Regions from separate parts of the Metabacillus sp. Hm71 genome, predicted to be linked through region 2. Evidence: riboswitches for the same ligand, from Rfam matches in the RefSeq annotation. Region 2 holds a riboswitch; the other holds the start of a gene.
What was found. Region 2 has a riboswitch for S-adenosylmethionine ahead of mtnW (2,3-diketo-5-methylthiopentyl-1-phosphate enolase). Riboswitches for the same ligand answer to the same signal wherever they lie in the genome.
Positions count from the first base shown of each region.

Region 1 (5,314 bases), 810 kb from region 2:
ACGGAACGAAAACAATCGTGAAACACTGGCTGTTCATAACCCTTATAATCAAGACAAAGTTGGAGAACTTGCGTTAGCGACTCGTACAGATCTTGAAGAGGCGGTCAATAATAGCTTTGAAACCTTTCATTCGACCATGAAATTTATGCCTGCTCATAAACGCTCTGACATCTTAAGACGGACTGCCGATCTTTTGACAGAAAGAGCAGAGGAATTTGCGGAAACGATCGTGCAGGAAGCAGGAAAACCAATCAAGTACAGCCGCGATGAGATTAACCGCTCCATTCAGGTTTTGCGTTTCGCCTCAGAGCTTGCCAAGAATATTACTGGTGAAGTTCTTCCGATGGATGCGGCAATTGGCGGTGAAAGCCGAATGGGGTTTGTTAAACGAATTCCGCTGGGTGTTGTGGGTGCCATCACTCCTTTTAACTTTCCTTTAAATTTGTCCCTTCATAAACTTGCACCAGCAATTGCAGCCGGAAACACAATTGTTTTTAAACCTGCTGAAAAAACACCTATTTCCGCCTATAAGCTCGTGAAGCTATTTCAAGAGGCTGGTCTTCCAGATGGAGTATTAAACCTGTTAATGGGAACAGGAGAAGAGGTTGGTGAACCGCTTGTCACACATGAAAAGGTTCATAAAATTACCTTTACCGGAAGCTTGCCGGTAGGAAGGAAAATTCGCGAGTCAGCAGGCTTCAAAAAAGTAACGTTGGAATTAGGCTCCAATTCGCCAAATATTTTGTTTGAAGACGCTCATATCGAAAGTGCTGTGAAAGAATTAGTAAAAGGTGCTTTCGCTTTTTCAGGACAAGTATGTATCTCAGCACAAAGAGTGTATGTTCATAAGAGCATTTATGAGCCATTTTTGTCAGAATATATAAAGCAAACGAGTGCCTTGAAAATTGGTGATCCGAAGGAAGAAGACACAGAGATCGGCCCAATGATTACCGAAAAAGAAGCAAAGCGGGCTAAGCAATGGATCGATGATGCGGTTGAAAAAGGGGCAAAAATCGAAACAGGCGGAGAACGCAACGGAACGGTACTTGCGCCAACGATCATGACAAATGTGGATCGAAATATGAAAATTATTGCTGAGGAAGTTTTTGCCCCAATTGTATCTGTCATTCCTTTCGAGAGCGAGGAGGAAGTCATTGGATATGCCAATGATTCGATTTATGGCTTGCAAGCAGGTGTTTTTACAAGGGATATTGATCGGGCAATGCGCGTTGCAGACCAATTGGAAATGGGCGGTGTGTGGATTAATGAAATCTCGACATATCGTCAGGATAATCACCCGTACGGCGGTGTCAAGCAAAGCGGTATTGGCAAAGAGGGAATTAAATACGCCATTGAAGATATGACAGAAATGAAATTTATCGGAATCAAATTAACTACAAATCATGAAAGAGATGCCTCCTTCGGGTGAGGCATCTCTTTCATGTCCTTCTAAATTGAAAAAATTGTCGAAGATATCAAACTATTGCAATAATATTATTGCAATCTTTACTTGAATCATGTAAAGTAGTAAAAAAAGTAAACGATAAAAATTTCATACATTCTTATCAAGAGAGGCAGAGGGACTGGCCCAATGAAGCCTCAGCAACCGGTCAAAACGAGTGAAGATCTGGTGAATATTAATTTTGCTATGTTTAAAGCGAGGCTCTATGTTGTTTTTTACAGCACGGGCAGATAATGGAAAATGACTCGAACAAAGCGCCTTTGTTTGTTCGAAGCATTTTTCATTATCTGCCCCAAGCTTGCCAAAGCAAGCCGCAAGCACTTGCGTGCTGTAAAAAACCAAACAACACTATTTAAAAGCCTCCTAATTTCAACATGTAAAATCAACGATTTCATAACCACCAAGATCTTCCGAGTGCCAAGGTGCTAAATCCAGCAAGCCACACCAGCATTATGCTTGAGAGATAAGAAGAAGCGCATCCAAATACACAGTCTTCTTCTTAACGGGGAAGACTTTTTATTTTATTTAAAAGTCTAAAAATGCTTCCTCTCATGATCATAATCTAGAAAAATAACTCACTTAGGATGGTGACAGACATGAATCAACGAATTGAAACGAAATTAGCACAAATCGGCAATCGCAGTGAAAATGTTACAGGTACGGTAAATCCCCCTGTTTATTTTTCAACAGCCTATCGACATGCAGGAATTGGAGAATCTACAGGCTTTGATTATATACGTACTGGAAACCCGACACGATTATTAGTGGAAAAAGCAATCGCTGATTTAGAACACGGTGACCGCGGCTTTGCCTTCAGCTCAGGGATGGCTGCGATCCAAACGATTATGGCCCTCTTTCAGAGCGGTGACGAACTAATCGTATCTTCTGACCTGTATGGCGGGACATATCGTTTATTTGAAAGAGAGTGGAAAAAATATGGCTTATCCTTTCAATATGATGACTTTACAAACCCGGCTGAAACAGAAAAATTAATTTCTGAAAAAACGAAGGCTTTATTTATCGAAACACCGACAAATCCTTTAATGCAGGAAGCTGATATTAAGGCACTTGCTGCAGTAGCAAAAAAACACAATTTATTAGTGATCGTCGATAACACGTTCTATACACCTGTTATTCAAACACCAATTCTAGATGGCGCGGACATCGTCATCCATAGTGCGACCAAATATTTAGGCGGACATAATGATGTGCTGGCCGGCCTTGTCGTGACAAAGGGAGAACAATTAAGCGAAGAGTTTTTCCAGCATCAAAATGCGATTGGTGCCGTGTTATCTCCATTTGATTCCTGGTTATTAATGCGCGGCATGAAGACCTTGTCGCTGCGGATGAGACAGCATGAGCAAAATGCCAAAGCTGTTGCTAGCTTTTTAGAGGAGCATCCAGATGTGCGGGATGTTTTATATCCAGGTAAGGGTGGAATGTTGTCATTCCGTTTACAGGATGAGGCATGGGTAAATCCATTTTTAAAGAGTCTTAAGACGATTACATTTGCAGAGAGCTTAGGTGGAATCGAAAGCTTTATTACGTATCCGGCGACACAAACGCATATGGATATTCCAGAGGAAATTCGAATTGCCAATGGCGTCTGTAATAGGCTGTTACGTTTCTCAGTAGGTGTTGAACACGCAGAGGATATTATGGAAGATTTAGCGCAAAGCTTTAAACAGATGAAAGGGGCTGAAACTGTTGAGCAATCATGAGTGGTCGTTTCAAACAAAGCTGCTGCACAATGAAGCAAAGGTAGACCTAGGGACAGGAGCGGTAAGTGTACCGATCCACCATTCCTCAACCTTTCATCAATTTGATGTTGATAAATTTGGAAAATATGACTATGCACGTTCAGGCAATCCAACTCGTGAAGCGCTTGAGCAGGCAATTGCTGAATTAGAAGGCGGAACAAGAGGACTAGCTTTTTCTTCAGGAATGGCGGCTATTTCAACCGCGTTTCTGCTGCTTTCTCAAGGGGACCATGTCCTTGTGACCGAAGATGTGTATGGCGGAACGTTTCGAATTATCACCGATGTTTTAACGAGATTCGGCATTGAGCATACATTTGTTGATATGACAGATCTTCATCAAGTTGCATCAGAAATTCGTCCAAATACAAAGGTTATTTATATGGAAACACCTTCAAATCCATTGCTAAAGGTGACAGATATTCGCGGTATTGTTAATCTTGCAAAAGCGAATGGCTGTCTAACCTTTTTGGATAACACCTTTTTAACACCGGAGCTGCAAAGACCTCTGGAATTAGGTGTTGATGTTGTTTTACACAGTGCGACAAAGTTTTTAGCAGGCCATAGTGATGTACTCGCTGGACTTGCTGTTGTGAAGGATGCTGAAATAGGAGAACGACTATATAAGCTGCAAAATGCATTTGGTGCTGTGTTAGGTGTACAGGATGCTTGGCTTGTATTAAGAGGGTTAAAAACCTTGCATGTACGCCTAAAGCAATCCTCTGAATCAGCACTTAAACTAGCAAAGTTTTTAAGTGAGCATCCGAAAGTAGAAGAAGTTTACTATCCAGGACTAAGCTTTCACCCTGGCTATGAAACACAACGATATCAAGCCGAAGGAGCCGGTGCGGTTCTCTCATTTAAACTAGCAGATGGGGAAGCAGTGAAAACACTCGTTCAAAACGTTAAGCTCCCGGTATTTGCTGTAAGCTTAGGGGCGGTAGAATCGATTCTATCCTATCCAGCGAAAATGTCTCATGCGGCAATGCCTCCAGAGGAACGTGAAAAACGCGGAATCTCAGATGGGCTGCTTAGACTAAGCGTAGGCTTGGAAAATGTGGATGATTTAATCAAGGATTTTGCAGAGGCGCTCGAGAAGCTGCCACAGATAAATAGAAAAGAAAGTGTTCGATAAAGCTGGCTCATTTGGGTCAGTTTTTTTTTGAAGGATACCAAAAAATAAATGTAAAATAATGTTACAAGAATAAAGACAAGAACTTCTTTAATAGATCATACTAGATTTATACATAGAGTTGGTGAAAAATAGAATGTTTATACGAAAATAGTGTTTTTCATGAGTTGAGGTAAAAAAAATTAATAAGGCTGACCTGCTAAATTACTTGATTTTTTGACAAGAAACCGCTTGTTTTCAAAATTATCGTAATTGACAGTTTTATTGTTTCATATGTTAAGATAAGATTGTATGCTTTTACACTATATAACAAAAGGGGGAAATTTTATGAAAAAGAGTCACAAGGGACTTTTGTTTGTGATGTTGTTGACACTTTCCATGTTGATAGCAGCATGCGGCAGCGGCGGCAATGAAAGTGCGTCAGGTGGCGAAGGCTCAAGCAGCAACGAGGGAGGAAGCCAAAACTTAAGCTTATTAACAGGTGGTACAGGCGGTACATACTATCCACTTGGTGGACAAATTGGAAAAATTATTTCTGATAATACCGATGCGCAAATTACACCACAAACCTCTGGTGCTTCTGCAGAAAACATGGATACGTTGAGAGCTGGAGAGGCGGAGCTTGCATTCTCACAAACGGATATTGCAGCATATGCAATTGAAGGAAAAGAAATGTTTGAAGGGGATCCAATTGATAATATTCAAGCAATCGGATCACTTTATCCTGAAACTGTACAACTTGTGACAACAGCAGATAGCGGAATAAAATCTGTTGAGGATCTTAAAGGGAAAGCAGTTTCAGTAGGTGCACCTGGATCTGGCGCCTATATTAATGCAATGCAAATTTTAGAGATTCATGGGTTAACAGTTGATGATATTAAAGCACAGAACCTTTCATTTGATGAGTCAACAGATGGAATTCAATCAGGCACAATTGATGCGGCATTTGTTACGGCAGGTACT
Region 1 is NZ_CM200278.1:1,297,937-1,303,250, forward strand. It holds gene ACSVDH_RS06480 (aldehyde dehydrogenase family protein) at 1-1,429, shown strand, start outside; SAM riboswitch class I at 1,560-1,699, shown strand; gene ACSVDH_RS06485 (methionine biosynthesis PLP-dependent protein) at 2,059-3,183, shown strand; gene metC (cystathionine beta-lyase) at 3,170-4,354, shown strand; gene ACSVDH_RS06495 (TAXI family TRAP transporter solute-binding subunit) at 4,679-5,314, shown strand, end outside.
Region 1: it holds a riboswitch for S-adenosylmethionine, as region 2 does, so the genes downstream of both, ACSVDH_RS06485 (methionine biosynthesis PLP-dependent protein) here and mtnW (2,3-diketo-5-methylthiopentyl-1-phosphate enolase) in region 2, are expected to answer to the same signal.

Region 2 (5,314 bases):
TGCAACAATATCCCAGGTTTTATATCCTCTTCTCTCAGCTAAATCTTCAATCTCTTCTTTGTAAGTTGTCAAGATTTCTTCTTTTTCTTGATCAGTTAAAACAAACTTATCCTTTAAAGCAGCCGGAAGTTTATTTATATCCCAATGTTCATATAATACACCTTGTTTTTCTAAGAAGCTTAAAACATTATCATGACCTTGAATCACTTCTTTTGTATTTCTAACTTTGATCACTGCCATTTTCCTTCTCCTCCATTTTAAATAATATGTTATATTAATCAGGATTAACTATTTGTTCAGCATAAGGTTTTTGCAGGTGAGCAGCTTTAAATGATAGGAAAACAAAAATTCACTCGCTTCTAAGTATTTTTTAGCTTCCAATGCATCTCTTCCCCATACAGTAATTCCATGATTTCTTATTAGAACAGCGCCAGCATCTTCGTTTACAAATTGCGTGAATTCAGCGGCTAAGGTTGGAATATGTGCATGATTATAAATAATTGGGATGGTAAATTCAGCATCTTCATCCCACAATCCATATGCCTTAATGATTTCTACCCCTTTAAACGTAATACATCCTTTGTCACCATAAAGTTCAGAAATGACATTATTGTCAACTGTATGAACATGCAGGCTGCACCCAGCATTTGTTTTGTTAAAAACCTCTACATGAAGCAGTGTCTCTGCAGAAGGCTTTAAATGAGTGTTCTCAACTGGCAGACCTTGGCCATCTACAAGCAGGAAATCCTCTTTTGTTTCCTTCGTCTTATCCTTCCCGCTAGCTGTTACAAGAAAGCTGAGGGGGTGATCATCAACCTTTATGGCTAAATTACCACTAGTACCAGGAAACCAATCACGGTTAGCTAACACTCTTTTTATATCAGCAAGTTCTTCCCATCTTTGGTCCAATAGGCTCATGCTTTCACCTCCTCAAGGGAATCTAACACTTGAATCACATCATAAAAGGTTGTAAACGCTCGATGTGGCAGCTGTAAGTCTTTCGATTTTTCCAATAATAAATCCCTTGCTATCACGAGATCTGCCAGCTTTGCAGCTTGTAAATCTGTTATTGAATCGCCAATGACTATTTTGCCTTGTTCATTATCTGTTAACCTTTTAATAAGAGAAGGTTTACAGCAGCCGCAATCATTTTTACAAGTTTCATCACAGCTATACGGCCATTCAATCTGGATCATTTCCTGTGAAAAATCCGCTCTGTTACAATAAATTTGTTTCTCATCCACCAAACCGTTAAGGAGCGGATAAACAAAAAAGTCAATTCCCCCGCTTACGATGTATAGAGGAATATGGTTATCTTTCGTATATTGGACAAACTCTTCAAATCCTGAACGAATTTTTGCATGAGTTAAAATAAACTCGATAATCTCATTTTTTAATGAAGATGGCAGCAGCTTAAACATGCTGCCTACACCTTCTTTTACAGATATCCTTTGTGAAAGAACATCATCTTTAAGCTCATTCCATTCAGGAGGCGCAAATCTTTTCATGATCGCAATAATGTTATCCGTTTCCGTGATCGTTCCATCAAAATCACAGATAATTGCTTTGTTGATCATTTGCTCACCTCTTTTGCACCCCAGAGGTCAATGGCAAGATTAAGATCTGCACTTTCCGTTGCCGCTTCATGTAATGAAACCCCAGAGAGCACAGCATCAATTGCCGCACGAAATGCTTGTCCGCCTCCTATTGCTCCGTTTGGATGCCCATGAACTCCGCCGCCTGCATTAATCACTGAATCTTTACCAAAATCATGGATTAAGAGTGGTACAAGTCCCGGATGAATGCCGGCAGAAGGTACAGGGAATGACTGCTTATATGTTTCCTCATGTAAACAATTTGCAGCAATACCTAACGCTTCTTCACGATCCAATGCAACACTTCCGTACGGAGACGGAAATAAAGAAAAATCTGCTCCAGCGACACGCAAAAGTTTTCCAAGCAAAAGCGAGCTTGAAAAGCCGTAAAGACTTGAAGCTGTTGAAGCTCCGCTTACAGCTGGATGCGCCATAATTGGAATCGAAATATCAGGATCTTCAGCCAAACTTTGCAGCACATCAAGACCATAGGCAAACACATTGAATAATAACACATTCGCCCCAAGCTCAACCGCACGCATTGCTTTGTCTTTTAATTCGAATGTTTTTCCAGATAAATTGACTGCATATAATGCCTTGTGGCCTGTTTCTTCAAAGACATTTCGCAACACCTCTTTACCTGCGATTATTCTATCTTCAAAAGGTGTTAACGGATTATCAAACAAGATCTCATCGTCCTTGACTAAATCAACGCCGCCTAATACCTGCTGTTTTAGCTGCTCCTTCAAATACGTAAGGTCTCTCCCAATCACGCCTTTAAAAATACTCATCAACAGAGGTCTGTCATAGACACCAAGTAAATCGCGAATCCCAGAAACACCAAATTTAGGACCAGGAAAAGCTTTCTTGACTTCATCTGAAAATTCTAAATCTATTAACTTCACTTCTCCATCTAGTGAAAGCTTGCCAAAAACAGTCGTTAAAATGGCAGGAAGATCATGACTATAATTTAAACTAGGATAAGCAATTTTCAGCTTTCCAATCGTAACACGTTTCCCTAAATAGTGATTTGTATTTTCACAATTTTCTAGTTGCACGACTTCTAATACTCGACCTTTATGTGCTTTTAACTGTTCCTGCTCAAGCAATGGAAGATCTGTCCAGGACCCGACTGTTAAACCTAAAGCAATCCCTTCCGCTTTTTTATTTAAATCTCCTTTAGCATCATGAACAAGATAAGTAGCAATTACTTCACTCACTTAAAACCCTACTTTCTTAAAACACTTTTAGATTTTCTGAATTTTTTTATTTATCATTCTTATAGTACCACTTTTTATAAAGGCATGCTTCTTAAAACAATTCCTATTTCTTGAACAATTATGGCTGTATACAAACTAAAACAGCCTCTTCGATACTCATAGATATCGAAGAGGCTGTTACAAGCATGAATAACAAGCATATCTCCTTATCTATCAGCATAATGCTGCAAGAATTAGCACCGTGCTTAAATCCATCTTAAGTCGGTTGCCGGGCTTCATAGGGCTAGTCCCTCCACCTGCTCTTGATAAGAACGAAACGTTCATAATAATCATTAAATTTTGTGAAATTACTAAGGATTATGACAGAACATTTTCCAACTGTCAATAATGATTTTTTAAAACAGGTTTAAAGCTTTTATTCGCTCAGCAGCTTCCGCCAGTCTTTCTTCAGAAGTTAAAAGACCAATCCTTACATAGCCTTCACCATGTTCACCAAAACCGATCCCGGGCGCAACAACAACATGCGCCCTCTCTAATAAATAATCAGCGAAAGCCTCTGATGATTCAAACTGACTTGGCACTCGCAGCCAAGCAAAGAAAGAACCGGCTGGAGCCGTTACATCCCAACCAATTTCTGCCAACGCCTTTATAAAAACATTTCTTCGTGATTCATAAAGAACATTTAACTCTTCAACACATGATTGAGAGCTTAATAAAGCATGTGCAGCAGCCTCCTGGATCGCACTAAAAACACTGACATACAGATGATCCTGTAAAAGATTGAGCGCCTCGATAACAGAAGGATTTCCGACAGCAAACGCAATCCGCCACCCTGCCATATTAAAGGATTTTGAAAAAGTATAGATTTCAATTCCAACCTCTTTTGCTCCTTTTGTTTGTAAAAAGCTCATTGGCTGCTTACCGTCAAATCCTATAGCTCCATATGCAAAATCATGAACAACACAAATATCATTCTCTCCCGCAAATTTTACTGTCTCTTCGAAAAATTCCTTTGTAGCAGTAGCCCCGGTTGGATTGTTTGGATAATTTAAAAACATCAGTTTTGCTTGTTTCACCGCTTCCTTCGACAAGCTATGATAATCAGGTAAAAATTGATTTTCACTAATGAGCGGCATCATTTCCATTTTTGCTCTCGCAAGCTCAACACCTGACCAATAATCAGGATAGCCCGGGTCTGGTACAAGTACAATATCACCAGGATTTAATAAACATTGCGGAACCTCAACAAGACCTGCCTTTCCCCCGAAGAGAATTGCCACCTCTGTTTCCGGCTCGATTTCCACTCCATATTCCCGTTTATAAAAGGCTGCAACCGCCTCTTTTAGGAACAACTGCCCCCGGAAAGGCGAATATTTATGGTAAGCCGAATTTTCAACCGCTTTTTGCATCGCTTTAACAATATGATCTGGTGTGGGTTGATCGGGATTTCCTTGACCTAAATTGATCACATCATGTCCTTGTTCAACTATTTTGTTAACCTTTGCAACTAGGCTAGCAAAAAATTGCTTTGGCAATGACTTTAATAGATGTGATTGTTCATAGTTTTTCATTTTTAACACCTACTCAAAAAATTCTTGAAATTCTAGTCACAAATCATATATTGTTAGAATCAACTTGTAAAGTAAAATTTTTAAAATGAAGGTGTGATTTAAATGAAACCTATCATAACTTGCATACAATTAGATATTAAATTTGGTGATCCATCTTTTAATTATCGACAAGTAGAAGAAAAAGTGGCATCGATTATTGAAAAAGAAAAACCATCCATTATTGTTCTTCCTGAGCTTTGGACGACGGGATATGATTTAACGCGTTTAGATGAAATTGCCGATGAAAACGGCGAACAAACGAGAAAATTCATTAGTGAACTTGCGAAAAAATATCGAGTTAACATCGTTGGAGGTTCTGTAGCCAAAAAGGTGGAAGATCAAATAACAAACACGATGTACATATTCGATCATCAAGGGGAATTGGTTAACGAATATAGTAAGCTCCATTTATTTAAATTAATGGATGAACATCATTACTTAACAGCGGGAACTGAAAAAGGTTTGTTTAACATTGCTGACATACATTGTGCTGGTGTAATCTGCTATGATATTCGTTTTCCCGAATGGATTCGCGCCCATACAACAAGAGGTGCAGAAGTATTATTTGTCGTAGCAGAATGGCCGCTGCTGCGACTCCATCACTGGAGAACACTGCTATTAAGCCGTGCAATTGAAAATCAGTGCTATGTTGTAGCCTGTAATCGCGCCGGCTCTGATCCAAATAATGAATTCGCCGGTCATTCTATGATTATTGATCCATGGGGAACAGTGATTGCAGAAGCTGACGAGAAAGCCGGTTCCATCTCTGCAGCGATCGATGCTGAAATGGTTAAAACCGTTAGAAGCAAAATCCCTGTCTTTGATGACAGATTACCTGAATTTTATCATTGATTATTGAAAATAGTGTTGACAAATTTAATAAATCATT
Region 2 is NZ_CM200278.1:2,110,758-2,116,071, reverse strand. It holds gene mtnD (acireductone dioxygenase) at 1-240, opposite strand, end outside; gene ACSVDH_RS09935 (methylthioribulose 1-phosphate dehydratase) at 289-918, opposite strand; gene ACSVDH_RS09930 (2-hydroxy-3-keto-5-methylthiopentenyl-1-phosphate phosphatase) at 915-1,577, opposite strand; gene mtnW (2,3-diketo-5-methylthiopentyl-1-phosphate enolase) at 1,574-2,815, opposite strand; SAM riboswitch class I at 3,019-3,127, opposite strand; gene ACSVDH_RS09920 (pyridoxal phosphate-dependent aminotransferase) at 3,211-4,386, opposite strand; gene ACSVDH_RS09915 (carbon-nitrogen family hydrolase) at 4,489-5,277, shown strand.